Regions from separate parts of the Dongshaea marina genome, predicted to be linked through region 3. Evidence: riboswitches for the same ligand, from Rfam matches in the RefSeq annotation. Region 3 holds a riboswitch; each other region holds the start of a gene.
The links. A riboswitch is a leader RNA that binds a small molecule or an ion and turns the genes downstream of it on or off. The one in region 3 is predicted to bind cobalamin.

Region 1: linked by a shared signal. The riboswitch ahead of scpA (methylmalonyl-CoA mutase) and the one ahead of DB847_RS21190 (TonB-dependent receptor domain-containing protein) in region 3 are both predicted to bind cobalamin.
Region 2: linked by a shared signal. The riboswitch ahead of nrdA (class 1a ribonucleoside-diphosphate reductase subunit alpha) and the one ahead of DB847_RS21190 (TonB-dependent receptor domain-containing protein) in region 3 are both predicted to bind cobalamin.

The regions. Positions count from the first base shown of each region.
Region 1 covers NZ_CP028897.1:1,742,784-1,753,500, reverse strand. Annotated here, with positions in the region: gene scpA (methylmalonyl-CoA mutase) at 1-1,598, opposite strand, end outside; cobalamin riboswitch at 1,633-1,770, opposite strand; gene DB847_RS08520 (nucleoside hydrolase) at 2,769-3,728, opposite strand; gene DB847_RS08515 (GNAT family N-acetyltransferase) at 3,929-4,333, opposite strand; gene sixA (phosphohistidine phosphatase SixA) at 4,555-5,028, opposite strand; partial or broken gene DB847_RS26335 (insulinase family protein) at 5,248-8,026, shown strand; gene DB847_RS08495 (hypothetical protein) at 8,335-9,000, shown strand; gene DB847_RS08490 (hypothetical protein) at 9,156-9,857, opposite strand; gene DB847_RS08485 (glycoside hydrolase family 5 protein) at 10,190-10,717, opposite strand, start outside.
Region 2 covers NZ_CP028897.1:1,360,791-1,371,507, reverse strand. Annotated here, with positions in the region: gene yfaE (class I ribonucleotide reductase maintenance protein YfaE) at 1-123, opposite strand, end outside; gene nrdB (class Ia ribonucleoside-diphosphate reductase subunit beta) at 141-1,241, opposite strand; partial or broken gene nrdA (class 1a ribonucleoside-diphosphate reductase subunit alpha) at 1,421-3,690, opposite strand; cobalamin riboswitch at 3,814-3,987, opposite strand; gene DB847_RS06770 (PTS transporter subunit IIC) at 4,054-5,211, opposite strand; gene DB847_RS24275 (hypothetical protein) at 5,205-5,342, opposite strand; gene DB847_RS06765 (hypothetical protein) at 5,613-5,795, shown strand; gene DB847_RS06760 (Ig-like domain-containing protein) at 6,394-8,418, shown strand; gene DB847_RS06755 (IS982 family transposase) at 8,421-9,305, opposite strand; gene DB847_RS06750 (hypothetical protein) at 9,438-9,812, shown strand; gene htpX (protease HtpX) at 9,939-10,717, opposite strand, start outside.
Region 3 covers NZ_CP028897.1:4,526,621-4,537,337, forward strand. Annotated here, with positions in the region: rRNA gene DB847_RS21175 (16S ribosomal RNA) at 1-547, opposite strand, end outside; gene DB847_RS21180 (RNA recognition motif domain-containing protein) at 1,086-1,559, shown strand; gene murI (glutamate racemase) at 1,625-2,440, opposite strand; gene DB847_RS21190 (TonB-dependent receptor domain-containing protein) at 2,460-4,298, opposite strand; cobalamin riboswitch at 4,335-4,519, opposite strand; gene DB847_RS21195 (ATP:cob(I)alamin adenosyltransferase) at 4,602-5,141, opposite strand; gene DB847_RS21200 (DUF5610 domain-containing protein) at 5,230-6,459, opposite strand; gene trmA (tRNA (uridine(54)-C5)-methyltransferase TrmA) at 6,606-7,703, shown strand; gene DB847_RS21210 (HAD family hydrolase) at 7,841-8,494, shown strand; gene rpmE (50S ribosomal protein L31) at 8,595-8,807, opposite strand; gene priA (primosomal protein N') at 8,978-10,717, shown strand, end outside.

The sequences.
Region 1 (10,717 bases), 2.2 Mb from region 3:
ATCGCATCACTGATCTCACCCACGGTGGCACGAAGGCGCACCGCTTCCACGGCAACTTCCAGCAGGTTTCCACCATCACGGGCCACCCGGGTTACCTTGGCCAGCGCCTGTTCAACGGCGCTGTTATCCCGGGTCGCTTTAAGCTTCTTCAGGCTCTCAATCTGCTCCAGGCGAACCTCATCGGAGATCTCCAGCACCGGAACCTCAGCTTCCTGATCCAGCTTGTATTTATTGACCCCGACAATCACATCTTCACCCAGCTCGATCCGTGCCTGGGTGCGGGCCGCAGCCTCTTCAATCAGCTTCTTCGGCATCCCGGACTCAATCGCCTTGGACATGCCACCAAGCTTTTCAATTTCACGAATCAGTTTGCGGGCTTCGGTGATGATGGAGTTGGTCAGAGACTCCACATAGTAGGAGCCACCCAGGGGATCAATGACATCACACACCTGGGACTCTTCCTGCACAATGATCTGAGTATTACGGGCGATCCGCGCCGAGAACTCGGTGGGCAGACCAATCGCCTCATCAAAGGCGTTGGTATGCAATGACTGAGTGCCACCGAGTACCGCAGACATACACTCGAGGGTGGTACGGATGATGTTGTTATAGGGTTGCTGCTCGGTCAGGCTCCAGCCTGAGGTCTGACAGTGGGTCCGCAGCATGCAGGATTTAGGGTTTTTCGGATCAAACTTCATCATCTCTTCATTCCACAGGAATCTTGCCGCACGCAGCATGGCAATATTCATGAAGAAGTTCATCCCGATCCCAAAGAAGAAAGACAGACGTGGTGCAAAGTCATCGACACTCAGGCCGGCAGCGATCGCAGACTTACAGTACTCAATCCCATCGGCAATGGTAAAAGCGGTTTGCTGAACCGCATTGGCCCCCGCCTCCATCATGTGGTAACCACTAATACTGATGGTATTAAAGCGCGGCATATTCTTGGAGCAATACCCCATGATGTCTGAGATGATCCGCATTGAGGGTGCTGGCGGATAGATATAGGTATTACGGGTTAAAAACTCTTTCAGGATATCGTTCTGAATTGTCCCGGTTAACTGCTCCTGGCTAACGCCCTGCTCCTCTGCGGCGACGATATAGTTCGCCATCACGGGGATCACGGCACCATTCATGGTCATGGAAACAGACATCTTATCCAGCGGGATCTGATCAAACAGGATCTTCATATCTTCGACGCTGTCGATCGCAACCCCGGCCTTACCCACATCGCCGGCAACCCTGGGGTTATCTGAGTCATAGCCACGGTGAGTTGCTAAATCGAACGCAACCGACAAACCTTTCTGCCCGGCAGCCAGGTTCTTACGATAGAAGGCGTTGGACTCTTTAGCGGTAGAGAAGCCCGCATATTGACGTATGGTCCAGGGGCGTCCGGCATACATGGTTGGGTAAGGGCCACGAACATAGGGAGCCAGGCCCGGCATGGTGTTTTGAGTTTCAAGGTTTTCCAGATCTTCAGCGGTATAAAGAGGCTTAACCTCTATTCCCTCAGGGGTTGTCCGCTTTAAGCTATCAACAGGCTTTCCTTTCAGCTGTTTGGTGGCAGCTTGTTCCCATTGCTGTGTTTCAACTGACATATTCAACTCCGCATTTTCATTCTCATCCCGCGAAGAATGCGTTGTCTTTTATGGAGGTCTGGCTCACGAGTTAAATACCCGCTCACAGTGGCGCGACCGCTCTCGATTCTCACGAGATTCCCCATAGATCCTTTCAGATGCAGTTATGGATCCTTTTAAAATAACTGAGATAGAAAAACAGTTAGAATCACCTGTGCAGTGAATTAATCGTATTCTTCATCTCAGTAGGAATAAGTAGACAAGAAAAGCAAACCACTCGCTTATTTATCACGATACTTAATCTGATTTTCCTCTGTACTTATAAAGAGAGTGGAATTTAATGATATGTATTCATATAAATTTCTTTCGGCCATCCATTTGGATAAATCGGGTATTAAACATATTCCACATTCAATAAACAGATGGCTATCTCTCACTCGACGAAAATATGATACCGACACCCCTCACAACAAATCTATCCCTCAAAGGATGACCCATAATCGTTTAAAAATGGTCAATTTTCATCCTGAGTCAGCTCTGAAAACATATTCAGGCTCGTTTCAGTCGACTCAATGTTACTTTTCCGCTACATACAGATTGGATCATAAATAGTCTCAAGCTGTCATAATTGGTCACTTTCGGATGAGTGATAACCCGTAAAACGTAAGCTCTCACCCTTCACGGAAGCCTTGAGAATAAAGGCGCAAGGGACGATTGAAGATCCCCCTGCCGGCTCGGTCGGCCAATAGCTAAGCTGTCATTTATATCTTGCTGACATAATCGCCCTCAGGAGGAGGAAACAAACAAAGAACTAAATTAACATTTGATTAACCAGCAGGAGAGGGAGAGTCTTTTTTAGGCTGTTAAAAAGGTGATTTCTTAGGAGTAGATGCTTGTGATTCAATTAATAAGAGGGTTTTGTGTGACGAATATCTCATTTATCTAAGCGACACCTCCTCCCAATAGGAGCCACCCGCCCATGGAAGGAGATAGCAAAGATCCTTTCCGAGCCCTGAGCAACCCCAAATATGAACCTTGTACTTATCATCTGAATTCACCACTCCCGTTCGATGGAATCAGCTGCAGGGCTTTATATATCGCAGGCCAAGAAGGAATCCTCAGGAAATGATGATTCGAAGCCTCAGCCTGTCAGAAGTAGCGGTTGCTGCCGCTCAAACCACAGGCATTAGCTTATTGATAGAGCAGGGTCTCCATCAGGATCTGGTTAAGCCGCTTCGAGTCAACGCCAATACAGGCAGTTTTTTCCGGCAAATCACACCAATCGGGATCATTGGCCAGGCGGCGATTTTTGACAATGAGTTGGGTTTGCCCACGCGACCAGCCCTGGGTCACCACTCTTAACACTCCCTGTTTGGTCTCAAAGTGCTCAGCCGCCACCAGATAAGCGATTGCGGATACATCATGGGCCGCCACCCCTTCACGCCCGGTGTTTTGATGATAAAAGTCGGCATAACAGCCGCTGATCGTAGCGAGTAGCTCCCCCTCTGCTCCCCCTTTGTCGGCCAATTCGTTGAGCTGCAGCGTATCCAGCCAGATCTCATTGGTCACATCCAGCCCAACCAGGGTCAGGGGCCAGTTGGCGGCAAACACTTTTTCTGCCGCCTCCGGATCGCAACCAATATTTGCCTCCGCAACCGGCGTCAGGTTTCCCTGATGCCCCTGGTATCCGAGAGCTCCTCCCATCACCACAACCTCTTTGACCAGACTCGCGATTTCAGGCTGACGCTCCAGAGCCAGGGCCAGGTTGGTAAGCTGGCCCAATGTCACCAGGGTGATTTCCCCCGGATGCTGCATTATGCTCTGGATCAAAAAATCAACCGCAGACAGAGAGTGAAGCTCGGGAACCGCCTGCGGGATCTCAATATCACCTAAGCCATTGTGCCCATGAATATGGGCCGGGTACTGATGAGGCTCACCATGCAGCGCAACCGCAGCCCCCTGACAGACAGGAACCTCCATCTTAAATTGCTCTTTTAAGAACAGCGCATTGTGGGTCGTCTGCTCGACACTGGCATTCCCTGCAACCGTGGTGATCCCCATCAATTGCAATTGAGGATGCCGCTTGGCAAATAGCAGCGCAAAGGCATCATCAATGCCGGGATCGGTATCAATAATTATTTTTTTTATCATGAGAAGTTCCTTGTGATTGAAAATCGGGCCCCGGGATAGAAGCCGGTAGTTACAGCCCCCTGAAGGAGGCTATCTCTGGTAGAAAATGAGATCTGAACCTGATATCAAGGTCGGGGAGCTCGGCTCACAACCGCTAACGCGTCCAGGCCGGAGCCCAGGTCATGATTAACCCTATGGTGAATGATTTTTCCATCGCTTCATTAGAGGACATCGTCAGGCACCCCGGGCTCTGATAGTAAAAAGACAGAGCCAGCCTTGCCGTATCCTTTTTTCAGATAATAGCCATCCTCATCGGATAACACATAAACGCTTAACTCGCTGTGATCATCTGAGGCCTTCTGCAAAAGGGCTTGCCCAATCTTGTTATTTCTCCATTTGGTGACGACATAGAGTTCACTGATATAGAGTGCAAAATGAGGATCTAGCAGAGCCCTCAGGTAACCACAAAACTCCCCGTCACTATGGGCGACATAAGTAACCCCGCTCTCTAATGCCGCCTTATAGTGTTCGAGTGCATCACCCTGGGTGAAGCAAGCCCAATCCGGATCTTGTGAAATGGCATCTATAATCTGTTGCTGATGGATTGCTTTGTATTTAGATATCATCCGGATCACCGTCCAAAATGCCACAAGCTCGCCTCATCACCCCGGCAACTGGCATAACCCCTTCGAAACTTTTTGGAGCAGAGGCTAAGTCATAAGCCTCTTCCAATGTGATGGGTTCAAGAAGGTTTCACACCCGGGGTCAACGAGGTGACTCTTTGCAGAACGTCCGCAGGTTTGAAGATCTGCAACAATAGCCCCTGAGCACTTCGAAGCCCGCAAGTTCAGATGCTGTGGGGTCCCTCAAGCCAGCGAAGCTCACCCCTGTCGCCATTATCCTCGATTTCGATACAGGCAACCCCTGAGGTTGGAAAGATGGGAGCGCCCTGATGACTGGCAAGCTCAGAAACCAGATAGCCGACGAAAGGAAGGTGGCTCACCAACAGTATGTTCTGGTAGCCATGATGCTCGGCAAATCCAAGCAGATAGTCTGCGATGAGCTGCGGATCGCCATGGGGGACTATTTCATCACTGAGATCCACTCGCTTGGGCGTCGGGAGAATATCACTGATGATCTGCCAGGTCTGCTGCGCACGCAGGTAACTGCTATGCATCACATAATCAAGCTCAGATATTTTATCCCGCAACCAATAACCAACGGCTCGCGACTCCTGTTTACCGACATCAGTCAGCGGACGAAGCGCATCCCGTGAAGCGTGGGTAACCGCCTGTCCATGGCGCATAATAAAGACTCGCATCACAACCTCTTACCTCTGTCATCTGTTGCTCCATGTTACTGCGCTATGGCCCACAAATAAATATCCCATCCTAGTTCATTGGACTCAGGAGTAATTGATGTTTGCGATTTTAACCAAATCTGAGAGCTCAACAGGGCCTGAGCCACAATCCGGGTTTGCACCTGACGAGGGGGCTGTTGATAATAAAGAGAACCATTCAGAGCTTTATGGACCACCACCATGCCCCTAGTGACGAGCCCCAATGATCTGCGCCACTATCTTAGTCTCACTCTCGCCAATCAATTGCGGGTGCTGCTGGTCAGTGATCCGGATAGCGAGCGTTCGGCGGCCGCTATCGCGGTCAATGCCGGTCAATTTCATGATCCGCAAGATCGCCCGGGGATGGCCCACTTTGTCGAACATATGCTGTTTTTGGGGACCGAAGCCTTCCCCAAGCCCGATGAGTACCATGGCTTTATCTCTCAGCATGGTGGACAGCACAACGCCTGGACCGGCACAGAGATCACCAACTACTTTTTCGACATTGAGCATGATTTTTTTGAACCGGCTCTGCAACGCTTTTCCCGGTTTTTTGTCTGCCCGACTCTCAATGAGGCGCTGATCAATAAAGAGCGTCAGGCCATTGAGTCAGAGTTTCGCTTAAAGCTACAGGATGAAACCCGACGTTTTTACCAGGTGCTCAAAGAGAGCGTGAATCCCGCTCATCCCTTTTCTAAGTTCTCGGTCGGTAATCTTGAAACCCTCGCCGACAAAGATAATGCATCGGTTCGTCCCGAGCTTGTTGAGTTTGTCAAAACTCACTATAGGGCCAGCAACATGACCCTGGTCCTCTACTCACAACTTGATCTTCCCAGCCTCGAAGCGCTCGTCCTTCGTCATTTCTCGGATATCCCAGATACAGAGCAACAGCACGCCCTTGCGGATCAGCCACTGTATCGCCCGCAGGATCTCAATTTTATTTACCATATCAGCCCGATTAAGGAGCTTAGAAAACTCCAGATGACCTTTGCCCTGCCAGAAACCCGGCAGCTCTATCAACAAAAACCCCTGAGCTTCATCAGCCACCTTCTGGGTGACGAAGGTCCCGGTAGCCTGCTGCAGATACTCAGACAAAGGGGTTGGATCACCCGCCTCTCTGCCGGGGGCGGTATCAGTGGCTACAATTTCAAAAATTACGATATCGAGTTTGGTCTGACCGAGTCAGGGCTGGCGCACTACCCGCAGATTGTCGAGCTCACCCTGGCGACACTCAGGCAGATCCGGGCCGAAGGCCTCCAGCAGTGGCGCTACCGGGAGAGACAACAGGTACTGCAGACGGCGTTTCGCTATCAGGAAAAAAATAAGCCCATCGACTTTGCATCCGGTCTCTCGTTAAACATGCTCCACTATGAGGAGGATGACTGGATCCAGGGTGACTATATGATGGCATCCTTCGATGCCAAACAGATCGAACAACTACTGCAACAGCTGGATACTCCAAATCTCAATCTCTACCTGACAGCTCCCAACTGCACCACAGATCAGTATGCCCCTGGTACAATACTCCTTACGCAAAGGAGAAGCTGGATCCAGACTGGCTCAGGCAGTTGCAAACCCATAGCAGTTCATCGCCGATCACTCTGGCGCCTCCCAATCCTTTTATCTGCGAGAACCTTACGCCCCGGGAGCCTCGCGACAAACAGCACCAGCCTATGTGCCTCATCGATAAGCCCGGTTTTCGTCTCTGGCATTTTCAGGAACATGAATTCAGGGTTCCCAAGGGCAATATCTATGTTGCCGTCGACAGTGAGCATGCGGTGCGCTCGGTTCGCCATATCACCATGACCCGGCTGGCTGTGGCTCTGCTGTGCGATCATCTCAATCAGCTCACCTACCCGGCGGAGCAGGCCGGACTCAGCTACCATATCTATGCCCACCAGGGAGGCTTTACCATCCATCTTGGCGGATTTAGTCAGAAACAGCACCTGCTACTGGAAACCATCCTGGGGAACCGGACCCTGGGGTACCCGGATCCCAAGCGGTTTGCCCAGATCAAACAACAGCTCAAGCGGAGCTGGAATAATCAGATCAAGGGACGCCCCATCAACCAGCTATTCAACCAGCTCACCTCCCTGCTGCAACCCAATAACCCCCGCTGCAACAACTGCTGCATCACCTCGATGGGATCGCCCTCGAAGAGCTTCCGGAATTTATTCAGAACCTTTACAAGGCGGTGCATATCGAGATGTTTGCCCATGGGGATTTTGAACCTGAAGAGGCATTAAAAATAGCTGCCATGCTGGAAAAAGAGCTGACTCCCAACACCCTTCCCAGCCGGGAAACCCGACGTAAGCTAATAGACATCAGCAACTGCCCGACTCTTATCTATGAGATCAACTGCCCTCACCCGGACTCAGGGGTCCTGGTCTATTATCAGTCCCGTAGCATCACTCCGGCTCAGATCGCCCGGGTCTGCTTTGCCAACCAGCTGATCTCCTCTTCATTTTTTAATGAATTGAGAACCCGTCAGCAATTGGGCTATGTGGTAGGTACCGGACTACTCCCTCTCAATCAACATCCGGGATTGATTTTTTATGTGCAGTCTCCAAGGGTCGGCCCCAAACAGCTACAGCAAAGGATCGACCGCTTTATCGACAACTTCCCGCTGATAATGCTGGAGATCAACGAGCAACAGTGGCAGGAGACAAAATCGGGACTGCTGGCACATTTCAGAGACAAGGATACAAACCTGCGCAGCCGCAGTCAGCGTCTTTGGATCAGCATAGGCAATAAAGATCTTAATTTTGAAATCCGCTCAAAAATCGCCGGAGAGATTGAGAAGTTTGAACGCAGCGATCTGATCCGCTTTATGAGTGGGTTACGCTCTTCACGCTCCAGCCGCCTGCTGCTCTGCAGCCATGGTCAGCATCCGGATCATCAGGAGCCCATTGAGCAAGGGATCTATCTGGATGATAGCCGCGCCTTCAAACTCAGGGTCAAAAAATTCTATACAAGTTAGTTGGATCTCTCCTGGCGAAGAGCGAACCCCTCTCTTCGCTATAGGAGCGTCAACTCTGTTCGCACCCCTCATCGGTTCAGAGACTTTTTAAAATGTTTTGCGCTTTTAATGCTTAACAAAGCTGACACCGGTTGTGACAACTTCTGGCAAATAAAATAAGCCGGGGTCTCTATACTGCCCTAAGCCTTTCAGTTGCCAATCAACAGCAAAAAAGAAGCGGCCTCAAGCCCGATTCCTGGCGCATTGACCCCGTCAACCAGCAATCTTTAGCATGATATGAGATGGAGTGAAATCAACAGGGAGAGAGCATGAGTTCCGACCACCCAATAGCGACACCAGGCTCTTATGCAGATACAGGTGCGGGTAACTACTACCTCAAGTGCGTCAATGCCTATAGTCACTTTACCGGCTCAGATACCTCAGTGCATCTTGGGGCAAAGTCAGACATCATCGCCGGTAATGAAAACCGGGTCATCGGCGGCCTTGCCGCTGAGACCATTCTTGGAGTTGAGCTGAGTATCGTTCTTGGATTCTCCTATAGCTTTGAAAAGACATTGCATGAGTTTTCAATGGCCAAGCATGAGCTTATCGGGGAGATGGATAAAAAGTGTTTGGAAGAGCGCCAGGCTTGTGCCACACAAGTAAGTACTGTTCTGGATAAAACAGAACTGATTAACTCAAGGCTTAATGCAACAAACCAGTCGATAGCCAACACAGGATCAAAACTGGCGAGCTTCGAGACAGAGATCACGACCACGCTGAATACAAGAATCGAAGATGTGAATCATGCAATTACCACAGAGCAAGTAAGACTTAATGAAACCAACTCCCGACTAGATACAGTTAATACCAGCGTTGGAGAGTTAGGAACAAATATCACCAGTATCAATACTCAGATTACACGGCTAGATAGCTCCATTCGGGAAATAGATGTAGGCATGGAAAATGTGCTTCAAATACTGTTGGTAGATTAGCTCCTGGACCCAAACAAAGAATCGCTGAACCAAATAAGGGCTCAGAGTCTGAAGCTCGATAAGCTGGAGAAGTAAAATTGAGTGATTCAACGCTTTTTTGGCGTGACCATAATGGAGCTGCTCTCAAGCCAGGGCAGCTCCGAACCATGACTCTGTCAACCCAACACTTTATTCAGCAATGGCTTAACCTGCTGTGAGTATTGTGGCTGCTGAATATTCCAGAAAATCACCTTTGCCCCCAGGTAGCGGGTCGCAAATCGATACAACTGTGTGGCGGTAAATTTTTGACCTGTCTCAGGGGTGGTGTAACTATAATCCGGCTCCTGGATCGCCATTGCGATCAGGGGCAGCCGGCCTTTATTACAGTGAAAAAACGGATAGCTATTTTTCATCTGCCCCTTGCGATACGGAACCACATCCGGCCCACCCAGCCCAATATGATACTTGAGTGCAAATGCAAACAAGCGGCTCATATATTGGCGATCATTGTTCCACTCTCCGGGGAAAAAATTAACGTACTGCACCACCTGGCTGCGCTGAAAAGCCTGACGAAGAGCCAGCATATTGGCTAAAACAGAGCCAAAATACCGGTCATAACTAAAGTGAGTTGGCAGGTTTTTCTCATCCAGACTGATGGCGGTCTCCGTCAGGTTGATCCCGGCGATTTCTCCATCAAAGGCTTTGCCAAGTTGTTGCAGCAGTTTTTGAAACCTTTCTCGCACACAGGGGATCCACATCTTGGCAACCCAACCACTGGACAGGGGCTTGCCCTCCCCGGGAAAATCGGTCTGTGGCGTAATACCTCCTGCATAGCGTTTCGCCCTGAGATAATCAGGAACATTGATAATCTCAGGCATAAATGATTTATCCTGGATTTGGATCCACAACTTTTTATGAATTGACTGCAAAAGCTTCAGATCACGGCGGATCGGCTCGAAATTATAGACCCCTTTTTCTGGTTCAAGCAATCTCCAGGAGTATATTTTCTGCACGCCCGCAATAGGATCATTCTCAATCAGGCGCCGGTGTGCTTTGACAGAGCCTCCCCCATAAAGAGATAAACCTGAGGGGATGCATAGCTTGTAAAGGAGAATAAGCTAATCAGTAAACAGCCAATCATTGACTTGAACATCAGCTCTCCCTCACAGTCGTTTTTGGATCACTTCAAACAGAGGAGATGAGTGGTATTTCACAGGATCGGGCTCTCCTTTTTCCTGGGCCTGCCAATATTTCCATCCAACATTTTGCTGGGGCCAAGCTCATAGTTCATCGCATCCCAGCTATCTTCGCGAAAGCTATAAAAAGCCCAGTGCAGCCGGTATTGATCCAAAACGGTTAATACATCCGTCAGATACTGCTTGCAGCTATTCATCTTACGAACACAGCCAAACTCGCCCGCCACCAGCCGGTTCATCGGGATCTTCTGCTCTCTTGCCCAGTTGACCGGCAGGGTCAGATACTGAGCAACCCGCTTTGCATCCCAAAGCTGAACAGCTCCATCTCCAAAGGGCACCTTGCCAGGGTAAACATAGGGGTGTTTGCGCCGAAGGTTCGGGCCGCTGGTCGCCGCATAGGGCTCATACATATGAAAGCTATAGAGCACCCGTTTATCTGAAAGTGGTTTTGGCCAATAGCTAAAATCATCGGCTGCGGCATACCAACCTGCATCCACCATGATTGGTGTCAGTGGATCTACGCTACGGATCGCCCGGATGAT
Region 2 (10,717 bases), 1.9 Mb from region 3:
CTTAACCCGACAGGCACCACAATACCCAGAGCGACACTGAAATGGCAGTCGAATATCCTGAGCCTCAAGCCGCTCCAACACAGGCCGGCAACAGCCCCGATCTGAGGGCTGAAGCTCTATCATAGAAGTTTCCTCAGGCATCAGAGCTCAAAGCCTGCCAGGGCACTGGTGTTGACATCGCTGTCGATGGCTCCCACCAGATAGGAGCTGATCTCCGCCTCCTGAGGAGCCACCTGCACATTATCACTGGCAAGCCAGGCATCCATCCAGGGCAAGGGGTTAGGTTTAGACTCAAACAGTGAGTCCAAACCGAGAGCCTGCAGCCGCTGATTGGTAATAAACTCAATGTATTGACCCAGGATCTCGCTATTAAGCCCGATCATTGAGCCATCCTTGAAAAGATACTCCGCCCACTGCTTCTCCTGAATGGCCGCCTCTGCAAACAGGGCCCTCACCTCCCCCTCATACTCCCGGGCAATCTGGCACATCTGCGGATCATCATCACTGGTCGCCAGAATATTCAGAAGATGCTGGGTCCCGGTCAGGTGCAGCGCCTCATCCCGGGCAATCAGCTTAATGATTTTCGCATTACCCTCCATGGTGGCCCGCTCGGCAAAAGCAAAGCTGCAGGCAAAACTCACATAAAAGCGGATCGCCTCCAAAACATTCACCGAAGCCAGGGTGAGATAAAGAGATTTTTTAAGCTCTCTGAGCTCGACACTCTCCTTGGCAAGCAAGTAGCGCTGGGCCAGTTCAATCAGTTTGTCGTAATGACAGGTCACCGCCTCGGCCCGTTTCACGATCTCCGGATTCTCGACTATGTCATCGAACACCTCTCCAGGCTCGGTGATGATATTGCGAATGATGTGAGTATAGGAGCGCGAATGGATGGTCTCACTAAAACTCCAGGTCTCAATCCAGGTCTCCAGCTCAGGCAGGGAAACGATCGGCAGAAATGCCATATTGGGAGAGCGCCCCTGCACGCTATCGAGCAGAGTCTGGTACTTAAGATTACTCAGGAAAATATGCTGCTCATGCTCAGGCAACGCCCGAAAATCCTGACGATCCCGGCTCAGGTCGACCTCCTCGGGGCGCCAGAAAAACGAGAGCTGTTTTTCGATTAACTGCTCGAAGATCGGGTATCTTTGGCGATCATAGCGCGACACATTGACATTTTCACCGAAAAATAACGGCTGTTCGAAGGTTGAAAAACGATTCTGATTAAAACTTTGGTAACTCATATTTATCCCTCTAATTAAAATAAGCGGCAACTTAAAAAGATTGAAGAAAAGATATTCAGGGGAGATGCTAAGTCGACCTTCTGCTGCACGGACGCAGCAGCAGAGCCCCAAGGACGGCTAGTTGCGTGTCGACATGCAGCCACCAGAATATCCTGCTCTATACAAAGATTAAGATGCCGCTAAATCTTACAAGCCCCACCACTGCAGCCATCATCAGCTTCAGGTTGCTGGCCCGCGCCGTCCCGGGTGTTATGGTAATAAAGGGCCTTGAGCCCATATTTATAGGCGAGCAGCAGATCCTCCATCAGTTGCTGCATCGGAACCTTCCCTTCGGCAAAGCGCCCGGGATCATAGTTGGTGTTAGCCGAGATCGCCTGATCAACAAATTTTTGCATCACCCCCACCAGCTGCAGATAGCCCTGGTTATTCGGGATCTGCCACAGCAGTTCATAAGCCGGGCGCAGCCTGGAGAGCTCGGGCACTACCTGCTTTAAGATCCCATCCTTGGAAGCCTTGACACTGACATAACCCCGCGGAGGCTCAATACCATTGGTGGCATTACTGATTTGCGATGAAGTCTCAGAGGGCATCAGGGCCGTCAGTGTTGAGTTACGTAGCCCATGCTGAAGAATATCCAGTCGCAGGCTCTCCCAATCACAGTGATAGGATGGGGCACAATAGCTGTCTATATCCGATTTATAGTGATCAATCGGTAACTCACCGGCCGCATAGCGGGTATCGGCAAAGCCTTCACAGGCACCCCGTTCCCGGGCAAGGCGGTTTGAAGCCCTGAGTAGGGAGAATTGAATGGCCTCAAAAGTTTGGTGGGTCAGCTCCAGTGCCGAACCATCCGAGTAGCGAGCACCGCGTTTCGCCAGATAATAGGCATAATTGATCACCCCAACCCCCAGGGCCCGGCGCTCCAATGAGGCACGCCTGGCCGCTGCAACCGGGTAGTCCTGATAATCCAACAAGCTATCCAGAGCCCTGACGATCAAATCGGCCAGGGGCTCCAGCTCTTCAAGGCTTTCAATGGCCCCTAAGTTAAAGGCTGCCAGGGTGCACAGGGCGATCTCTCCCTGCTCGTCGTTAATATTCTCTAAGGGGCGGGTCGGCAGAGCGATCTCAAGGCACAGGTTGGACTGGCGCACCGGAGCTTTTGTCGGATCAAAGGGACTATGAGTGTTGCAGTGATCGACATTTTGAATATAGACACGCCCCGTCGAAGCTCGCTCCTGGAGCAAGCTGGAGAAAAGATCCAGTGCCTTAATCTTGCGGCTTCGAATCGATAGGTCCTGTTCATAGCCAAGATAAAGACGCTCGAATTCGTTCTGATCTGAAAAAAAAGCCTCATAGAGATCGGGTACATCAGATGGGCTAAACAGGGTGATCTCCCCATTGCTCAATAGTCTTTGGTACATCAATCGGTTCAGTTGTACCCCATAGTCCATGTGGCGAACCCGGTTCTCTTCCACTCCCCGATTATTCTTAAGCACTAAAAGCTCAGGGGCCTCCAGATGCCACAGGGGATAAAATAAGGTGGCAGCTCCGCCACGGACTCCCCCTGAGAGCAACACTTCACCGCGCTCTGAAAATGCTTGAAAAATGGGATACATCCGGTGTGGTAAGCCTCACCGCCACGGATCGCTGAGCCCTGGGCACGAATCCTCCCGGCATTGATGCCGATTCCGGCCCGCTGGCTGACATAACGGACGATCGCCGAGCTGGTCGCATTGATCGAATCCAGGGAATCACCACACTCGATCAACACACAAGAGCTAAACTGCCGGGTCGGGGTCCGTACCCCGGCCATGATAGGCGTCGGCAAGGAGAGCTTAAAGGTAGAAACCGCATCATAAAAGCGCCGAATATAATCAAGTCTTACCGCCCTGTCATAGCTTGCAAAAAGGCAGGCGCCGATCAGCAGATAGAGAAACTGCGGACTCTCATAGTAGGTACCGCTGACCCTATCCTGTACCAGGTATTTACCCTCCAGCTGCTTAACCGCCGCATAGGCAAAATTAAGATCTCTGTTATGATCTAAAAACAGCTCCATCTCTTGGAATTCATCCATGCTGTAATCGATGAGTAGCGCCGGGTCGTAGCGCTTGAGATCCACCAGCCTGGCCACATGTTGATACAGAGGAGGTGGAGTGAACTCACCATAGGCCCTCTTGCGAAGATGAAAGATATTGAGCCTGGCGGCCAGGTATTGATAGTCCGGGGCTTGCTCACTGATGAGATCGGCGGCGGACTTGATCAGGGTTTCATGGATATCACAAGTTGAGATCCCATCATGTAGCTGCAGATGAGCCCTAAGCTCAACCTGGGAGACAGAAACGGCATCAAGCCCTTCAGCAGCCCAGTTTAAAACCCGGTGGATCTTATCCAAATCCAGCAGCTCTTGATGGCCGTCTCGTTTGGTAACATGAATGGTTTGTGCGTTCACCTTGTCGTGCACCTCATCGACAAGGCAGGGGAAGGCTATGACACAGACACGTCAACGCAACATGCGTCCACGTTAAGGTCACCACCGGATCGCCCCGCCCGATGTTTGACTATAGAAGATTGCGCCATAGGCGCGGTCACGGCAGGTCTCCTGGCTCATGCTCAGCATCACATCCCGCCTTCCCGGAAAATCCAGTGGCTGTTGGGGGTGACTCACATTGACAGTTGCGGGGGCAGCTGCGGATTTTCACCGCATTCCCTTTTGATCCCGTTGGGGAACCGTATGTCACATATAGTGGTTTAATAATTGATTAAGATCAATATATAGTGGTTTGTTTGCTCATTCTGCATACAGTCAAGGTAACTAAAACAGCGTTGTTAGCCATTTTGCCAGGTAGTAGAGCGGCATCCATAGCAGGGTGTCATCGATGTTAGAGAAGGTGATCCCAGATCCCACCAGGACCCCGGTCATTGGGTAGACCAAAAGATAACCCAGGTGACCGATAAGACTCATCACAAAACCCGCCACCAGGGTGCCGCGAACTCCGCCGCTGCGGTTGGCAAACACCCCGATCAATCCGCCATCAAAAAACATGATGATCGGACTCGGGAAGACGATAATCTTGGAATGGCAGAGCATAAGCAGCCCCATCGAAGCCAGGGCTCCACCAATCGCCGCGATAAAACCCAGCAGGGATGCCACAGGTGAAAAGGGAAAAAACGTGGTGCAATCAAGCGCCGGAACCGCCCCCGGGATCAATACCCGGGTGATCCCCTCAAAAGCAGGGATCATCGAGCCGATAAAGAGCCTGACCCCGCTTAAAAGTACAAACATACCAGCAGCAAAAGAGAACCCCTGCATGATGCACCAGATCAGCCAATTTTGATCCTGGCTATAGGGGATGATCGCAGCCTTACCTGCGACCACTGCAGATACCAGAAACAGCAATGGCATCAGGGTCGCAGTGGTGACCGTGCTATCCCGGAATATTTCAAAGCCCCCGGGGAGCTTTAGCTTTTCGGCATCCTGCTTGGGATCTCCGACCCAACGTCCGATCTGTGCCCCCAAATAGGCCGCCAGCTGATTACAGTGCCCCAGGGTCAGGGGCTGATGCATCAACCGTTTGGTGATCCCCCGCACCAAAGAGGGCGAGAAGGTCCAGTAAAGGGCACACAGCAGCGAACCCACCCCAACCAACTCAGCCCCCTTAAGAGGCCAAAGGGTTGGCAAAACCATCACCATAAAGCTTGCCAGAAACAGCATCATGTTAGCGGTCAGATAGATATTGCGGTAAAAACGCCGCGGCAACAGCCGTACCAGCAACAGATGCAGGGCAAAGCCACATAGAAAGGTGAGAACTATGCTGTTCCCCGCATGCTTCATCCCCAGCGCAAAGGCTGCCTCATTAGCCGGAATCACTCCCTGGATACCAAAGCGATGATTGAGAAGCTCACTCAGGGGCTCAAGGGCCTTGAGCAGGATCTGGGCACCAATACCGATCGCCAGGATCCCTATCACCACTTTGAGCCCCCCTCCAGCACTTTAGCGAAGGAGTGCTTGCCAAGGCTGAGCCCCAGCACTGTTACCAGTCCGAGAAAAATCGCCGGTTGATTCAGGAGATCAAACACCAGCAGATGGATAAATTCGTTCACGCAGCCTTCCAACTCAAATTAATTGATCCAGATCAAAAATAAGGCTGCGAACCATACCGAGATCGCTGACAAAGATCCAGTGATATAGCGCCCAATAGCCCAAGGGATTCGTCGTAAGCCGATTTAGCCTAAAAGAGTGCAAAGTGTCGGTATTTAGCGACATAAAGCCATAAAAACTGTGCGCCAATCCCTGGCTTGCCCCGGGCCTAAGATAGCAACTCCATCGGGGTGCAACGGCATCCCAACCATAGAGAATTGCTGGAGGTTATTATGGAAGGTCTTGAGCTACAAATCGAAGCACTGGCACGCCGTCTGGCTGAACTCAAAGCTCGCCGCAATTATTGGGTTGGCCGCAGTGACAGCCACTACCAGAAGGCCCACGAGCAGGCACTGAAAGTTCGCGCCCAGGTCCTGCAACTGTTCGAGCTGAAAAATAAAGCCGAGGTACTTTAGGCTCCGTTGATGTTTCCGATTTTGAACCTGTTGCCCCTGAAAATGCTCTGTTCGCGACGCGAGTCATGAAGTTTAGTTATTCTAAATGAGTGATGAGCAACAATGAACAGGGCCTTCTCTTCAAAAAAGCAATATATAGAATCTCTATACGTTATATAATTTTGAAAACAATGTTTTTTTTCAAAAGACAATCGTACGAAAAAATATTACACACTGACCAGATACACTATAATCGTGAGCAAAAATCTTCATAGACACCTCTAACAACACATCTCGTCACATAACTCACACAAAAAAACACATAGCAATTACCTACACCTAAGTATGATAACCGTATATGAAAAACAAATATAAGGAAAACAAGGATAGTTTGTAGATATATATTTTTATATACCGATAGTTTCTAAATAACTGTTCCAAATAGTAGATCAACTGTTGAATTGTGAATTAACAGACCCTCTGCGTCATGGATGACGCGGTGGAGCTTCCATGGATGGATTCATAGCGTGTCTGCTAGCACACATCAACAGATGTAGCAGTAATAGGATCAGCTAGTTAGTGACTTATATAATACCAGAAATATAAAAATGGACAGTATATGACGAAGATTATACAAAAGTTAATAATTAGCCTATGTGCTTTTTTTCTGCTTGCCTGTAATTCAGAAAATGCATCTAATAATAAAACACCAATTAATAATCGCGACTCCACACAAGTAATTAGCAAATTCATCACAATAACCCCTGATAATCCGATAAAGGGAATTACGGGACACAAATTATACACACTGGGGAAAATTCAATATATAGCTGTACTTACAAATAATAAAACAACAAAAGAAATAACAACTCTTGCTAACTGGTCAACTAGCAACCCCAATGTTGCTACTATATCCAAGTCTGGTCTGGTAACAGGTATCAGCACTGGAGTTAGTTATATTCAAGCTAGCTTCGATGGTATAGATAGTACCCCCATTGAGATTACTGTTCATGAATCTGTTATCTCGAGTATCGAAGTAGCACCTTCAATGAAAAAGTCAGCTAAAGGCAACCATGTACAATACACAGCGAAAGCTATCTACAGTAATGAAACGAGCCAAGACATAACCAAAACGGCTAGATGGTCTAGTTCAGATTCAGCTGTGGCCTCAATAACAAAAGATGGCTTAGCTACAGCCGTTAGCAAGGGAATGGCTCAGATTAGTGCTCGGCTGAATAACGTCACAAGCAATCCGGTTTCCCTGCAGGTGACTGCCGCTGTCATCAAGCGTTTAGAGATAACGGCACATAACACATCAATTCCCAAAGGACACCAGCAGCAGTTCGAAGCAAAGGCCACCTACAGTGACAACACCACTCAGGATGTAACCCAGGAGGTCAGCTGGATTAGCTCAAATCCAACTGCCGCCACCATAAGCCTGAAAGGCATCGCCACAGGCGTGAATGCTGACTTCACCCAGATAACCGCTCAGCTGGAGGGGGTCACCAGCAATCCGATTTCCCTGCAGGTGACTGATGCTGTCATCAAGCGTTTAGAGATAACGGCACATAACACATCAATTCCCAAAGGACACCAGCAGCAGTTCGAAGCAAAGGCCACCTACAGTGACAACACCACTCAGGATGTAACCCAGGAGGTCAGCTGGATTAGCTCAAATCCAACTGCCGCCACCATAAGCCTGAAAGGCATCGCCACAGGCGTGAATGCTGACTTCACCCAGATAACCGCTCAATTGGAGGGGGTCACCAGCAATCCGATTTCCCTGCAGGTGACTGCCGCTGTCATCAAGCGTTTAGAGATAACGGCACATAACACATCAATTCCCAAAGGACACCAGCAGCAGTTCGAAGCAAAGGCCACCTACAGTGACAACACCACTCAGGATGTAACCCAGGAGGTCAGCTGGATTAGCTCAAATCCAACTGCCGCCACCATAAGCCTGAAAGGCATCGCCACAGGCGTGAATGCTGACATCACCCAGATAACCGCTCAATTGGAGGGGGTCACCAGCAATCCGATTTCCCTGCAGGTGACTGCCGCTGTCATCAAGCGTTTAGAGATAACGGCACATAACACATCAATTCCCAAAGGACACCAGCAGCAGTTCGAAGCAAAGGCCACCTACAGTGACAACACCACTCAGGATGTAACCCAAGAGGTCAGCTGGATTAGCTCAAATCCAACTGCCGCCACCATAAGCCTGAAAGGCATCGCCACAGGCGTGAACGCTGACGTCACCCAGATAACCGCTCAATTGGAGGGGGTCACCAGCAATCCGATTTCCCTGCAGGTGACTGCCGCTGTCATCAAGCGTTTAGAGATAACGGCACATAACACATCAATTCCCAAAGGACACCAGCAGCAGTTCGAAGCAAAGGCCACCTACAGTGACAACACCACTCAGGATGTAACCCAAGAGGTCAGCTGGATTAGCTCAAATCCAACTGCCGCCACCATAAGCCTGAAAGGCATCGCCACAGGCGTGAACGCTGACTTCACCCAGATAACCGCTCAATTGGAGGGGGTCACCAGCAATCCGGTTTCCCTGGAGGTGACTGACGCTGTTATCACTCAAATTACAGTAACACCATTCATCTACTGGCTTGAAGTTGGTTTAAATTAACCTCAGATCTGCATAAGCGCTTCCTTTTCAAGCCGAGACATTCGGATGCTCGGCTTCTTTTCCTGGAAGGTATATGCAATGAGGCCAGCAAGGAGATTCACCATAAAGCTGACGCAGCTACGATGCCGTGAGTGTTCTATCTGAGAGATGTTCTTCAGCTGATCAAAGACGGTTTCAATGATGAAGCGTTTGCGAAGCATCAGCTTATCCCATAGCCGCATCAACTTTGGTTTCATATTCTTCCTGATGCTGGTAATTAATGTGACCCCTTGGTCTGCCAGCTCTTCTGCAAGTGGTCCTGAAATATAGCCTTTATCTCCATAGAGTGAACCCCAGAGCTGCTCGCACATTTCAGGAAGAGGAGTTCTGTCATCAACATTGGCTGGGGTTAATTTGACCGAGATAACACCACCTTGATCATTGATAATAAGGTGCAATTTAAATCCATAAAACCACCCCATGGTTCCTTTGCCACGCTTGGCTGCACCTTCAAATACTTGATGCCGAGGGATGCGAAGGTTATGGCAAACCTGAAGTTTTGTTGAGTCGACGAATGCAATCCCAGTAGGTTTTGCTTGTCTGTGGGTGAGATAGGAGCACAAAGGGATCAGGGTCGCTTGCATCAATTTCAACATCCGACTGTAACTCACCAGGCCGGGGAACTCACTTTTCCAGTACTTACAGACAAACTGAAGATAATAGGATTTAAAGTCTCGGAAGCCCAAGCGATGAAATGCGATGACGATGGTCATCACTTCACTGACAGCCAGGCGAGAAGGTCTGTTCCGCTGCTTCACACCTAAGGAGATCTGCTGTTTTTGCCAAGCGGGTAGAAAGACCTGACAGAAATCATCGACATCAACGAAAATAGCTTCTAAATTGATCATGCCCAAGCTCCTTGGCGATTGATGGTTCTGGACAAACGATCAGATCGCAGCTTGGGCTTTTAGTTCCCCTCTTATGCGCAGCTCAGGTTAAATTATCAATACAAAGCAGAGGCAACCTACAGTGATAACACCATTCAGGATGTAACGAAAAATGTGAATTGGATCAGTGAAAACCCTGAAGCAGCAACAATCACCATGGATGGTATGGCGACTGCAATCAAAGCACACCAAGGTAAAGCTATAATCAAAGCATGCTCAGATCATCTGTGTAGTAAGGACTCATCACTAATAATTAAACCTGAAATTATAACTGGAATTGAAATTGTTGGAGGAAACCAAGACATTAAACTTCGGTGGTTCCCAAGGCAATTGGAGGTACTAGCAACATTTTCTAATGGAGAGAAAAGAATAATAACTGGTGCCAAATGGAGCAGCTCAAAAACATCCAACGTAGCAGTGTCGAAAGATGGAAAAATAAGCGGTAAGAACATAGGGGGGCCACAGTAACTGCGTTAATTAAAGGGTTCAGTGCATCAATTTATGTATTGGTACACTACTAATTGCCAACAGAATCAGGCTATGAAAAAAAGCCAGTCACACAGGACTGGCTTTTTCGATCATCCCCAGATGGGATCAGATGGTACCGCGACGAGTATACTCTTCGTTTCTAAGAGCGGCGATCCGCTTCTCGATGGGGGGATGACTCATCCACCACTCGGAAGCCTTCTTGCGACCACTGATGCCAAAGGCTGCAAATGAGCCCTCCATCTCGGACTCATGGCCCCGCTGCAAACGCTCAAGCGCCGCGATCATCTTCTGCCGTCCAACCAGATTGGCTGAGCCGGCATCGGCACGATATTCTCGCTGACGGGAGAACCACATCACCACCACCGAGGCCAGAATACCAAACAGGATATCCAGCACCATGGCGACCACGAAGTAGAGCATTCCACCACCAAAGCTACTGCCCTCTTCATCGCTGTTGCTGCCAACATTACTGACCACTCCGGCGATCAGTCGTGACAGGAAGATCACAAAGGTGTTCAATACCCCCTGGATCAGAGTCAGGGTCACCATATCACCATTGGCAACGTGACTGACCTCATGGGCCAGCACCGCCTCAGCCTCATCCCGATTCATGGTCTGTAACAGGCCTGAGCTCACGGCAACCAGCGCATCGTTACGCTTCATCCCGGTAGCAAATGCGTTCATATCAGGTGAATGGTAGATCCCCACCTCCGGCATTCCGATACCCGCCTGCTCACTGAGTCGCTGCACAGTAGACAGGAGCCAGTGCTCCTCCTGGGTCCGGGGTGATTCAATCACCTGTACCCCATAGCTACGCTTAGCCATCCACTTGGATATGGCCAGCGAGATAAAGGATCCGCCAAAACCAAATACCAACGCCAATA
Region 3 (10,717 bases):
TTGCACCCTCCGTATTACCGCGGCTGCTGGCACGGAGTTAGCCGGTGCTTCTTCTGCGAGTAACGTCACAGATGCGCAGTATTAATACGCACCCTTTCCTCCTCGCTGAAAGTGCTTTACAACCCGAAGGCCTTCTTCACACACGCGGCATGGCTGCATCAGGGTTTCCCCCATTGTGCAATATTCCCCACTGCTGCCTCCCGTAGGAGTCTGGGCCGTGTCTCAGTCCCAGTGTGGCTGATCATCCTCTCAAACCAGCTAGAGATCGTCGCCTTGGTGAGCCCTTACCTCACCAACTAGCTAATCTCACATAGACTCATCCAATCGCAAGAGGCCCGAAGGTCCCCCTCTTTCCCCCGAAGGGCTTATGCGGTATTAGCCACCGTTTCCAGTGGTTATCCCCCTCAACTGGGCAGATTTCTATGCATTACTCACCCGTCCGCCGCTCGACGCCGAAGTAGCAAGCTACTTCTCGTTTCCGCTCGACTTGCATGTGTTAGGCCTGCCGCCAGCGTTCAATCTGAGCCATGATCAAACTCTTCAATTTAAATCATTGCTCTCTTTAATCACTGAATTAACTTATATAGTCACTCAACAATATAAAGAGATAAAATATGTTTTATCGCTTTAACTCATTGCGAGTGCCCACACAGATTGCCTGTTCTAATTTTTAAAGAGCGTTGCTTCTTCTCGAAGCAGGACGAGCATTCTACCCGTTCCGAATTTTGAGTCAAGCCGTTTGTTTCAACTTTTTGACCTCGTCGCCAGTGCGCTTGGCACTGCCTGACAACGGAAGCGAATTATAGAGATCTCCCGCGCTCATGCAAGGCTTTTTTTAAGAAAAATGCTAAAAAGACTGAGGCTCGAGGTTAACCACACCTTAGCAAGGCATTTTGCACACTTTTATCCACAAAACCCGTCAAGCAGAACAAAGTTTAACCAAAACTTACCGAAGGCTGACACGAACTGAACAAATATAGCTGCTATTCTCTCCACCTTATCTGGCGTCGATGGACAAGAGCCGTTAACATAACCCCTATAACATAATTATTTTGGTGCCTTCACACATAGAGGACGTATCCATTATGAAAATCGAACTCAACGGAAAAACTTTCCTGAGAGCTGTATTGGCGGCCATTATCCTCGCCGCTGTTGGTTATCTTGTTGCACATGCGATGCACTGGACCCTGGATCATGAGCTGGTGTTTGCTATTGGTCTGGCGATCGGTGGTTTTGCCGTGGCTCTGTTTATGCCGGGTAAGCGGGTGACAACACTGGAAACCAAAACCCTGTATGTGGGTAATCTGCCATATCGCGCTAACGAGGTTGCTGTTCGTACTCTGTTCGAAACATACGGTCGGGTTCTCTCGGTACGCCTGATGATCGACAAAGAGACAGGTAAGCGCCGTGGCTATGGATTTGTTGAGATGTTGGAAGCCGACGCGAATCAGGCTTTGGCAGCTTTGAACGAGAGTGAATATCGTCAGCGGACTCTCAAGGTTCGCGAGGCAAACGAGAAGAAAGAGCCGATCAATATTGCTCCGGATGAGAATGATTAATCGACCCTCAGTATACTGAATGAAAAAAGCCTTCTTTAAGAAGGCTTTTTTATTGGCAGTGAGAGTCACTCCCTGTCTGCAGCGCTACTGAGCAGCCGATAGCCACTGAAGCCCCTCTTTTCAAAACTCAAGCGTAAGCGGTCGACTTTAGCTTCACTTTTGGTATAAAGCGCAAGGTAATCGCTTGCCACTGTGCAAGCCCCCCTCTCTTTATGAGCAGGCTTAAGTAAAGCAATAACCCTTCTGGCAATCGCATCTCCTGAGTCAATCAACCGAACCCCTGGGAGTAAAGTTGTCAGCTCCTTACTAAGCAGAGGAAAGTGAGTGCAGCCCAACACCACACAGTCCGGTGCCGGACGATGAAAAAGAAGTGGCGAGATATCTGAAGCAAGCTTATCCCGTTCGACCTTAAGCCCCTGCAACTTACGCTCTGCCTGCTCAACCAGATTTGGAGCCGGGCAACAGAGCACCTGCTGTCCCCGGGCAAACTGCTCTGCGAGTTGTCGGGTATAGGTACTATTCACAGTGCCGGCTGTTGCCAGCAGCCCAATCACCCCGCTCTGGCAAAGAGCTGCGGCGGGCTTGATGGCCGGCACAACTCCCACCACGGGAATAGATAAAACCTCCCGCAGGGCATCCAGCACCCGGGTACTGGCACTGTTACAGGCGATCACCACCAGCTCTATGTCTCGTTGAGATACGACTTGAGGGATCAACTGCAGACAGCGCTCAGTCAGCTCAGTTGCGGTGAGCTCTCCGTAAGGGTAACAGGCGTTATCAAACAGATAGGTATAGTTAGCATCCGGGATCCGGGTGTGGATCGAGTCAAAAACAGAGAGTCCACCCACCCCGGAATCAAACAGCAGAATATTGTGTGACACCAACTACACCTTCACTTGATTAGATACGACAGCTTACACCGACATAGATACCCCGATCGGCACTTGGGTAGCCCTGATCCGTTTGGTATCTCTTGTCGAGCAGATTATCGATTCGGCCCTTGAGTGTCCAGCGCGCATCTAGCTGGTAGCTGGCGGTCGCTGTCCATAAGCTATAACCACCTAGCACAGAGCTTTTATCAGAGGCTAGCCGCTGTCCGGTGTAATCATACTGAAGGCCCAGCCTTAGTTGCTGAAGCTGGATGTCGCCCTGCCAGCCACCTAACCAGCGTGATGTCAGCTGGATATCCTGCCCTGTTTCTTCATTCTTTGGCCGCTGATAAGTCGCATGAAGTCTCTGAGACGCAATTCCAGAAGTAAAACCCAGAGTACCAGTAACGCCCTGCACTCGCGCCTGACCGATATTCTCCGCTATATAGGTTGAGGGGTTCGGTACAATCTTATTGGTCACACGATTATCGAAAGCGTTTAATTCCCAGCTAAATAACTCAGGCTGACCAGATAGTGTTAATTGCCAGCTTTTACCTTTTTCGGGCTTTAACTCTGGGTTTTCATAGCCTGGAAAATACAGATCCATCAAGCTTGGAGCCCTGAAGCTAGTCCCATAACTCAACTTAGCTTGGTAACCCGGCGCAAAACTCCAACCACCTCCGATGCTCCATGTCTGATGGTTGTTATATTGCTCATTGTGATCGGCGCGCCCACTGAGCTCTGCACTCCAAACGCCATGCTGATATTGCACTAAGGAATATGCGCCGGTGTTGTCTCTATGATTTGGAGCATCAAATGTTTGAGAATAGGATATCGATTCAGGCATTAGTTGATCCCGACGCCAATCCAACCCCGCTCCCAGAGTCCAATCCGGAGTTAACCAAAAAGTATTGCTCCAGTTACTCTGATACTGACGAATTGAAGTATAAGCAGGAGCACTACCTTTCGAATCAGCAGTGCTACCGTTCCACATTTTATATTTCCCAAAGCCTGCACTAAGAGCGGTACCATAGCCACTATGTTGGTAACGCAGCAGCCCATTTACATTAGTGTTTTCCACCCAAGTCTCGTTATCAGATGTAAATCCTACTGATTTAGTCTCACTCTGCTGGTGTCGTACTGTGCCGTAAAAATCTAGATCTGTTGCTAACTGCTGACTATAACCGACTAAGCCATTATAGGATTCAAATCCATAATTATGACCATCATTGTAGCTTACCGGTTTGATGTTATACCCTCGGTCTCCTTTACCATCGAGTGCTACTTTCAGGTGCCCATTTTTAGTGGTATCAAAAGAACTCACCAGGCTACCACCGGCGTAGTTGCGGCTACCAATAGTGCCATCCAGTAAGGTCGACTGCTCCCCCTGAGGATCTCGGGTAATCAGGTTGATCACTCCGCCCATAGCATCTGAACCATAGATGCTGGCGCGGGCGCCACGGATATACTCGATGCGAGAGATAGAGTTGAGTGGCAACTGGCTTAAATCAACAGATCCGCTATAGGAGGATGATGCGGTACGCATTCCATCAACCAATACCAATACCTCACTTGAGGATGCTCCCTGTATTTGAATAGAAGCCTGATGTCCAGGGCCTCCCAGCTGTTTGACCTGAACCCCAGGTAGGGTATTAAGCACATCCACCAGAGTCTTGGCCTGCATTTTCTGGATCTGCTGGGCTGTAACCACTTCTACTGGAGCTAATACTGAGGCTTTGGCCTGAGGAAAATGGTTGGCGGAAATTACAAAAGTTTCATCGGGAGTTTTTGAAGTTTCATTTTGAGCCGGTTGCGACTGAGCACAAGCAACCGCTGGCAGCAAGAGAGCTGCCAAATAGAGCTTTGACATTTAAACGTCCTAGTTCGCGTAGTGTCTGAAAACCGCATCTGCGGAATATACCTGGTCGGTCTTCGGGCTCAGAGACAGACTGCATACCTACGGCGATGGCTTCCCACCCTTGGCAGTGCCACATCATATCGCTTTCGTTTCTCTATACCGCTGCGCGCCAGCTCCGGATTCTCACCGGATTCCCGATTAAGCTCGAGGGCACCAAGGCATTTGAATTATATGAGGGGAAGTTGGGCTTGTATATCCTGACTCATAACAAGCTCAACCATCGGGTGAAACACACAGGGTGAGATTTAACCTGAATCATCCATAACTGATACTGATAAATGGCACTTCCTTAAACCCCTGCAGCATATTGACACGCAGTGTTAACACAAACAAAAAGTTGGTTACAAGGTGACTGAAGCGTAGCAAGATAGGCGCGACCTGCACCTCATCATGAAGCAGACGATGGAGCTGGCGTACCACCTTTTTTCCCTGACAGCGGCAAAGATGCAGGGTACAGCCAAGTGTTTCACCCCGGGGCAGCACAAATCCACCGACACAATCCCGGGTCAACTCCTGATAATAGGCATATCTTTGATGCAGCCACTCCAGGTCCTCCTCAAAGATCCCACAGCGCCCCCGTACCGAGCCATTGAGGTGATAAATCAGAAGCTGTAATTTATCCAGATCACCACGAATCTCCCCGGCATCCCCGGGTAACTCACTCAGCCGTGCTAACACCATTCCAAGCCCAGAGCAGAGCTCATCGGTCAGCATCTCAAAGTCACAGATTCCCCCCTGCTCTTTCATAAAGGGGTAGCAAAGCTCAGCCAGGGCACGTTTTCTCTTATCGCTCATCAGATTATTGCCAAAGGTAGGGGACAGTAGGAGGAGTGTGCCAGCACTCGGTGAGTGCTGGCAACAGTTGGTCTGGCTGTGTGAGGGATTATGCCAGATCGGATATCACTTTAAGCAGGCGCTCATTGAACTTATTAAACTCATTCAAAGACTCAAGGAATGTCTCCATGAATTTAGGCTGCTCCTCAAGATTTGGCTGCATCAACACAACCTGCTCGGTCAGCTTGGGAAGCTCCTCTTCGGGCAGTGTGACTTGTGCCCTCTCGGTGAAATCTTTGAGAAGATCAGCATAGTCCGCCAGAGGCAGCAGTGAATCTCTAACCTCAGGCTGAGGCAGCTCCTGCTGGTAGGTCTGCGACACACTTACAGCTCGGGAGTGCTTGAGATTAAAGGCAAAGCCCATCAGCTCTTCATCGTCATAGCCAACCTGGGTGGCCATCTCGAACGCTTCATCCAGATCACCGGCAAAAAAGGTGGTTGCCAGCTCATCCAGCTGAGAGACCAGCTCACCGATTGCAGCAAGCTCCTCATCATCCAGCTCACCCTCTACAGACAGGCTGAAGTGACGAGACTCCTGCAAATGCAGATGCATCTTCTCGGATGAGAGTTCGCGGTGCTCACTGGCCTGGCTATGTCCTTCATTGGGCCCTAAGCCATAAGCTGCAGCGGCTCTTGGGCTGACACTATGACTAAACTGTGCCTGGCTTCGCTCACCGATATTGAGCGTCACCTTATCACCATCATTGGTGGTGATCTCGAGGCTGGTTTGCTTTTGCTCCGCGGCTGCGAATCGGGTGTCTACAGCCTGTAATACTGGCTGCTCCTTCACTCCGAACAGCTCATCTTCGAAGGCTTGCATTCGCTCACCGATGAGATCATAACTCTTGTCGATCCCCTCGGAGAGCTTTTCTGTCATCACACCCAAACCTTCCAGCTCTTCACGAGCCTGGGAAAAACCCTCATCAATACCGCGCCGAGCTGCATCCATCATGCTCCGGAGCTTTTCATCATCAGCGCCATCGGCCTGAGCGTAGCGTACCCGCGCCTCAACAAAATCCATCACGTTACGGGCAACCGCTTCAAAATCAAACTCGAGAGGGGGCTCCGCGGGCTCTTTCACCTCAGGAAGTTCTTTCCCTTCAAGCCGGACATGCATGTGCAGCGACAAACTCACAGCCTTAAAACCGATCTGAACCGCTGAAGATCGATCGAAAAGGGACGGTTTGTCGTCTGTCTGTTGTGAGCCAGGTGACTCAGCTTTAACCCCTGGTGGTTGAAGGCGAGCCAGCAAGGCCTCTCTTAGGCCATGAATTTCCATAAATCCTCCAGACCAACTGTTAAATATACCCTCGTCTGTAAGTATCGGCCTGAATGGATAAAACTTAACCAAAAAAGCTGGACAATCTTTTACTGCTCTTTAAAATCAGCCCACTTGATTACAGTTAACACACCGAGAGCCAACCGATGACCTCATCCCCAACCGATGCCAACCGCTATCAGACACAACTTCAGGAGAAGGCTCAGCGCCTGGAACTACTGTTCGCCGACTTCAAGGCACCTGAACTGGAAGTGTTTGAATCTGTAGAGGAAAACTACCGGTTGCGGGCCGAGTTCCGAGTCTGGCATGAGGGTGAAGATCTCTACTACATCATGTTTGATCAGAAAACCCGTGAGGCTTATCGGGTCGATCAGTTTCCAGCGGCCAGTGCCCTGATCAATGAACTGATGCCCAGGATTATTGATGGTGTAAAAGAGATCCCCGCATTGCGCCGTAAACTGTTCCAGGTTGATTTTCTGTCTACTCTCAGCGGTGAAATCCTGGTCTCCCTGCTGTATCACCGACAGCTGGATGATGAATGGCAAAAAGAGATCCACCAGCTCAAAGACAGATTAGGTCAGGATTACAACATCGATTTTGTCGGACGAGCCCGTAAGCAGAAGATCTGCATCGAGCGCGACTATGTGATTGAAAAACTCGATGTCGATGGTCAGGAGCTCATCTATAAGCAGATGGAAAATAGCTTCACCCAACCCAATGGTGTCATCAACCAGAAGATGCTTGGCTGGGCTCTGGACTCCACCCAGGGCTGTGAAGGTGATCTGCTGGAGCTTTACTGTGGTAATGGTAACTTCTCTTTGGCCCTGGCTAAAAACTTCAGGAAGGTTCTGGCGACTGAGATCTCAAAATCCTCGGTGGCCTCGGCTCAGTACAATATCGCTCAAAATCAGATCGATAATGTCACCATTTTGCGAATGTCTTCCGAGGAATTTACCGAAGCGATGAACGGGGTGCGCAGCTTCCGCCGCCTTAAGGATATCGACTTAAGCGAGTATCAGTGTGAAACCGTCCTGGTGGATCCACCACGGGCCGGACTGGATGATGATACCCTGAAGATGATTCAGCAATACTCTCGTATCGTTTATATATCCTGCAATCCGGATACGCTGCACGCCAACCTGCAGACCCTGAGCCAGACCCACAAAATTGAGCGATTTGCACTGTTCGACCAATTCCCCTATACCCACCACATGGAAGCGGGTGTGGTACTGACTCGCAAGTAACAACAGAGACTCGGATTTACATACCGCTGCGATATGTAAATCCGACTAGAAGCTGTCCCCATCAGTAATAAGTGATCTCCGATACTTTGTGGGCGTGATAAGATATCCGCCCATTCCAGTTCAGGATCAAATCTAATATGAAGTTTCAAGCTGCAATATTTGATATGGATGGGTTGCTGCTCGATACTGAGCGCGTGTGCATGACTATCTTTAAGCAATCCTGTGCTGAGTTGAATATTCCCTTTCTTGAAAAGGTTTACCTCTCCATTATTGGAAGAGATGCGGCAGGGATAGAGCAGGTTATTCGTGATGGCTATGGCCCGGAGCTAGATTATCCCACACTCAATGCCGAGTGGCGTAAACGCTACTACGCAGTCGTCAAACACCGGGCCATTCCGGTCAAAGAGGGTGTCATCAAGCTACTGCAATGGCTGAAATCTCACGAGATACCAACCGCAGTTGCAACCTCAACCCATAAAGAGATCGCACAGATAAAGCTCAGATTAGCAGGACTTGATCAATACTTTGACAACCTGACCACGGGTTGTGAAGTGACTCAGGGAAAACCTCATCCAGACATTTATCTTCTGGCAGCGAAACGCCTTGGCAAACGACCCGAACATTGCCTGGCATTTGAAGACTCGAACAATGGTGTCCGCTCCGCGGTAGCGGCTCGAATGACCACTTATCAGATCCCGGATCTGGTGGAGCCAACTAAAGAGGTCAAGGCACTCGGACATCAGATCAGGCCATCACTGGCAGCGGCCTTAGAAGAACTTGCAGCGCCTTGAGGCTCATAGCCAGAAGCTATTGAACAGGCTCAGTGAATAACAGACATAAAGAAAAGGCCGTGCAATGCACGGCCTTTTCCGGTCCAGTTTCGCAGGCAAATTACTTCTTGCCGACCATGCCGAAACGCTTCTTGAAGCGATCAACACGACCACCGGTGTCCATCACACGCTGCTTACCAGTGTAGAATGGGTGACACTCAGAGCAAACGTCCAGGTGGATGTCTTTGCCCATAGTAGAGCGAGTCTTGATCTGATTACCGCAAGAACAAGTTGCAGTGATCTCGGCGTATTCTGGATGGATACCTTGTTTCATGGAAAAACCCCTAGTTAAGGCCGCGTCGCTACCTGATCCAAAGCCAGGCACCACACGTAAATTAAACATACTCTTCGAAGGCGCGAATGATATAAGATCCTCTACGGATAACGCAAGTATTCGTGAAGAAAAAATAGCCAAATTTTAAAATGAGCAAAAGAGATCCGCTTATGAGTTGCCTGTTGCTAAAGGTTGCCCTCCCTGTCCCCCTGCGTAGGAGCTTTGACTACCTCTGTGAAGAGCCTAAGGCTGAGGTGGGCTGCAGGGTGAAGGTGCCTTTTGGCGCACGGCATCTTGTTGGGATCGTAACCCATAGTGAACCCTTGACCGAACCCGCCTCTGAACGCCTTAAGAGTGTCGAAAAAGTGCTGGACTCAGAGCCTCTCATCGAACCCGGACTCTACCAGTTTTTAGAGAAAAGCGCTCACTACTATCACCACTTCCCGGGAGAGGTTCTGCTCCATGCCCTTCCTCCCCTGCTGAGAAAAGGCGAGCCAGCACAGCATAAGCCCAAAATCTACTGGCAACTCAGCCCGAAGGGGGAATCATTTGATATCAGCACTCTCAAGCGAGCCCCCAAACAGCAGCAAGCATTGATGGCACTTATGGATGGCCCCGTCCATAAGGAGTCTTTAAGTGAGCTCAACATCAATGGTGCAACCCTCAAGGCTCTTAGGGAAAAAGGCTTGTGCCAATCTGAGGCACTAGAGATCAATGATGACTCCTGGCATGTAAGTTTTAAAAGCTTTACTCCTGAGACATTAATACCCAACGTCGAGCAGCAGCTCGCAATTGAGACTATCAGTCAACAGTTAGGACAGTTCTCACCGATTCTTCTGGAGGGGGTGACCGGCTCAGGCAAGACAGAAGTCTATTTGCGGATCCTGGAGCAGGTTCTCAGCCAGGGGCAGCAGGCGCTGATTCTGGTTCCCGAGATTGGGCTCACGCCCCAAACCGTACAGCGGTTTAAGCGGCGCTTTAATGTGCCGGTGCTGGTACAGCACTCGGCGATGAATGAACGGGAGCGGCTCAATGTATGGCTCAAGATGCGTGATGGTAGTGGAGCTCTGCTGATCGGCACCCGCTCTGCTCTGTTTACCCCTGCCCGTAACCTTGGACTCATCATCATAGATGAGGAGCATGACAACTCATTCAAGCAGCAGGATGGCTTTCGTTATCACGGGAGAGACCTGGCGGTCTTGCGAGCAAAACTGGAGAATATCCCGATCCTGCTTGGCTCGGCGACCCCCTCTCTGGAGACCATATATAATGCCGAGCAGGGGCGCTATCGGCACCTGACACTCACCGAACGTGCCGGAGATGCGGCCTTTGCAGATCAGCACCTTTTGAATATTCGTGGCGTTCAGCTTACTTCCGGGCTATCGCCACAACTTATCACCCTCATCAGTGAACATCTTGGCCGGGGAGAGCAGGTTCTGCTATTCCTTAACCGCAGGGGTTATGCCCCCTCTTTGCTGTGTCACCAGTGCGGCTGGGTTGCCCAGTGTCCGCACTGTGATATCCCGCTGACCCTGCATCAGGGGCAAAGGCGCCTAATCTGTCACCATTGCGACTACAGGATCAATCAACCCTATAACTGCCCCCAGTGTCACCAACCACAACTGATGGGCTCAGGGTTGGGTACCGAGCAGGTAGAGCAGGCTTTAAAGCAACTCTATCCTCAATACCAAACGATTCGTATCGATCGGGATACAACCCGGCGTAAGGGTGAACTGGAGGAGCACCTTGAGGGCGTGGTTCGCAAGGAGTACCAAATCCTATTGGGAACCCAGATGCTCGCCAAGGGACACCACTTTCCGGATGTCACCCTGGTCGCTCTGCTGGATGTAGACTCAGCTCTATTCAGTCCTGATTTTCGGGCTCAGGAGCGACTGAGTCAGCTCATTACC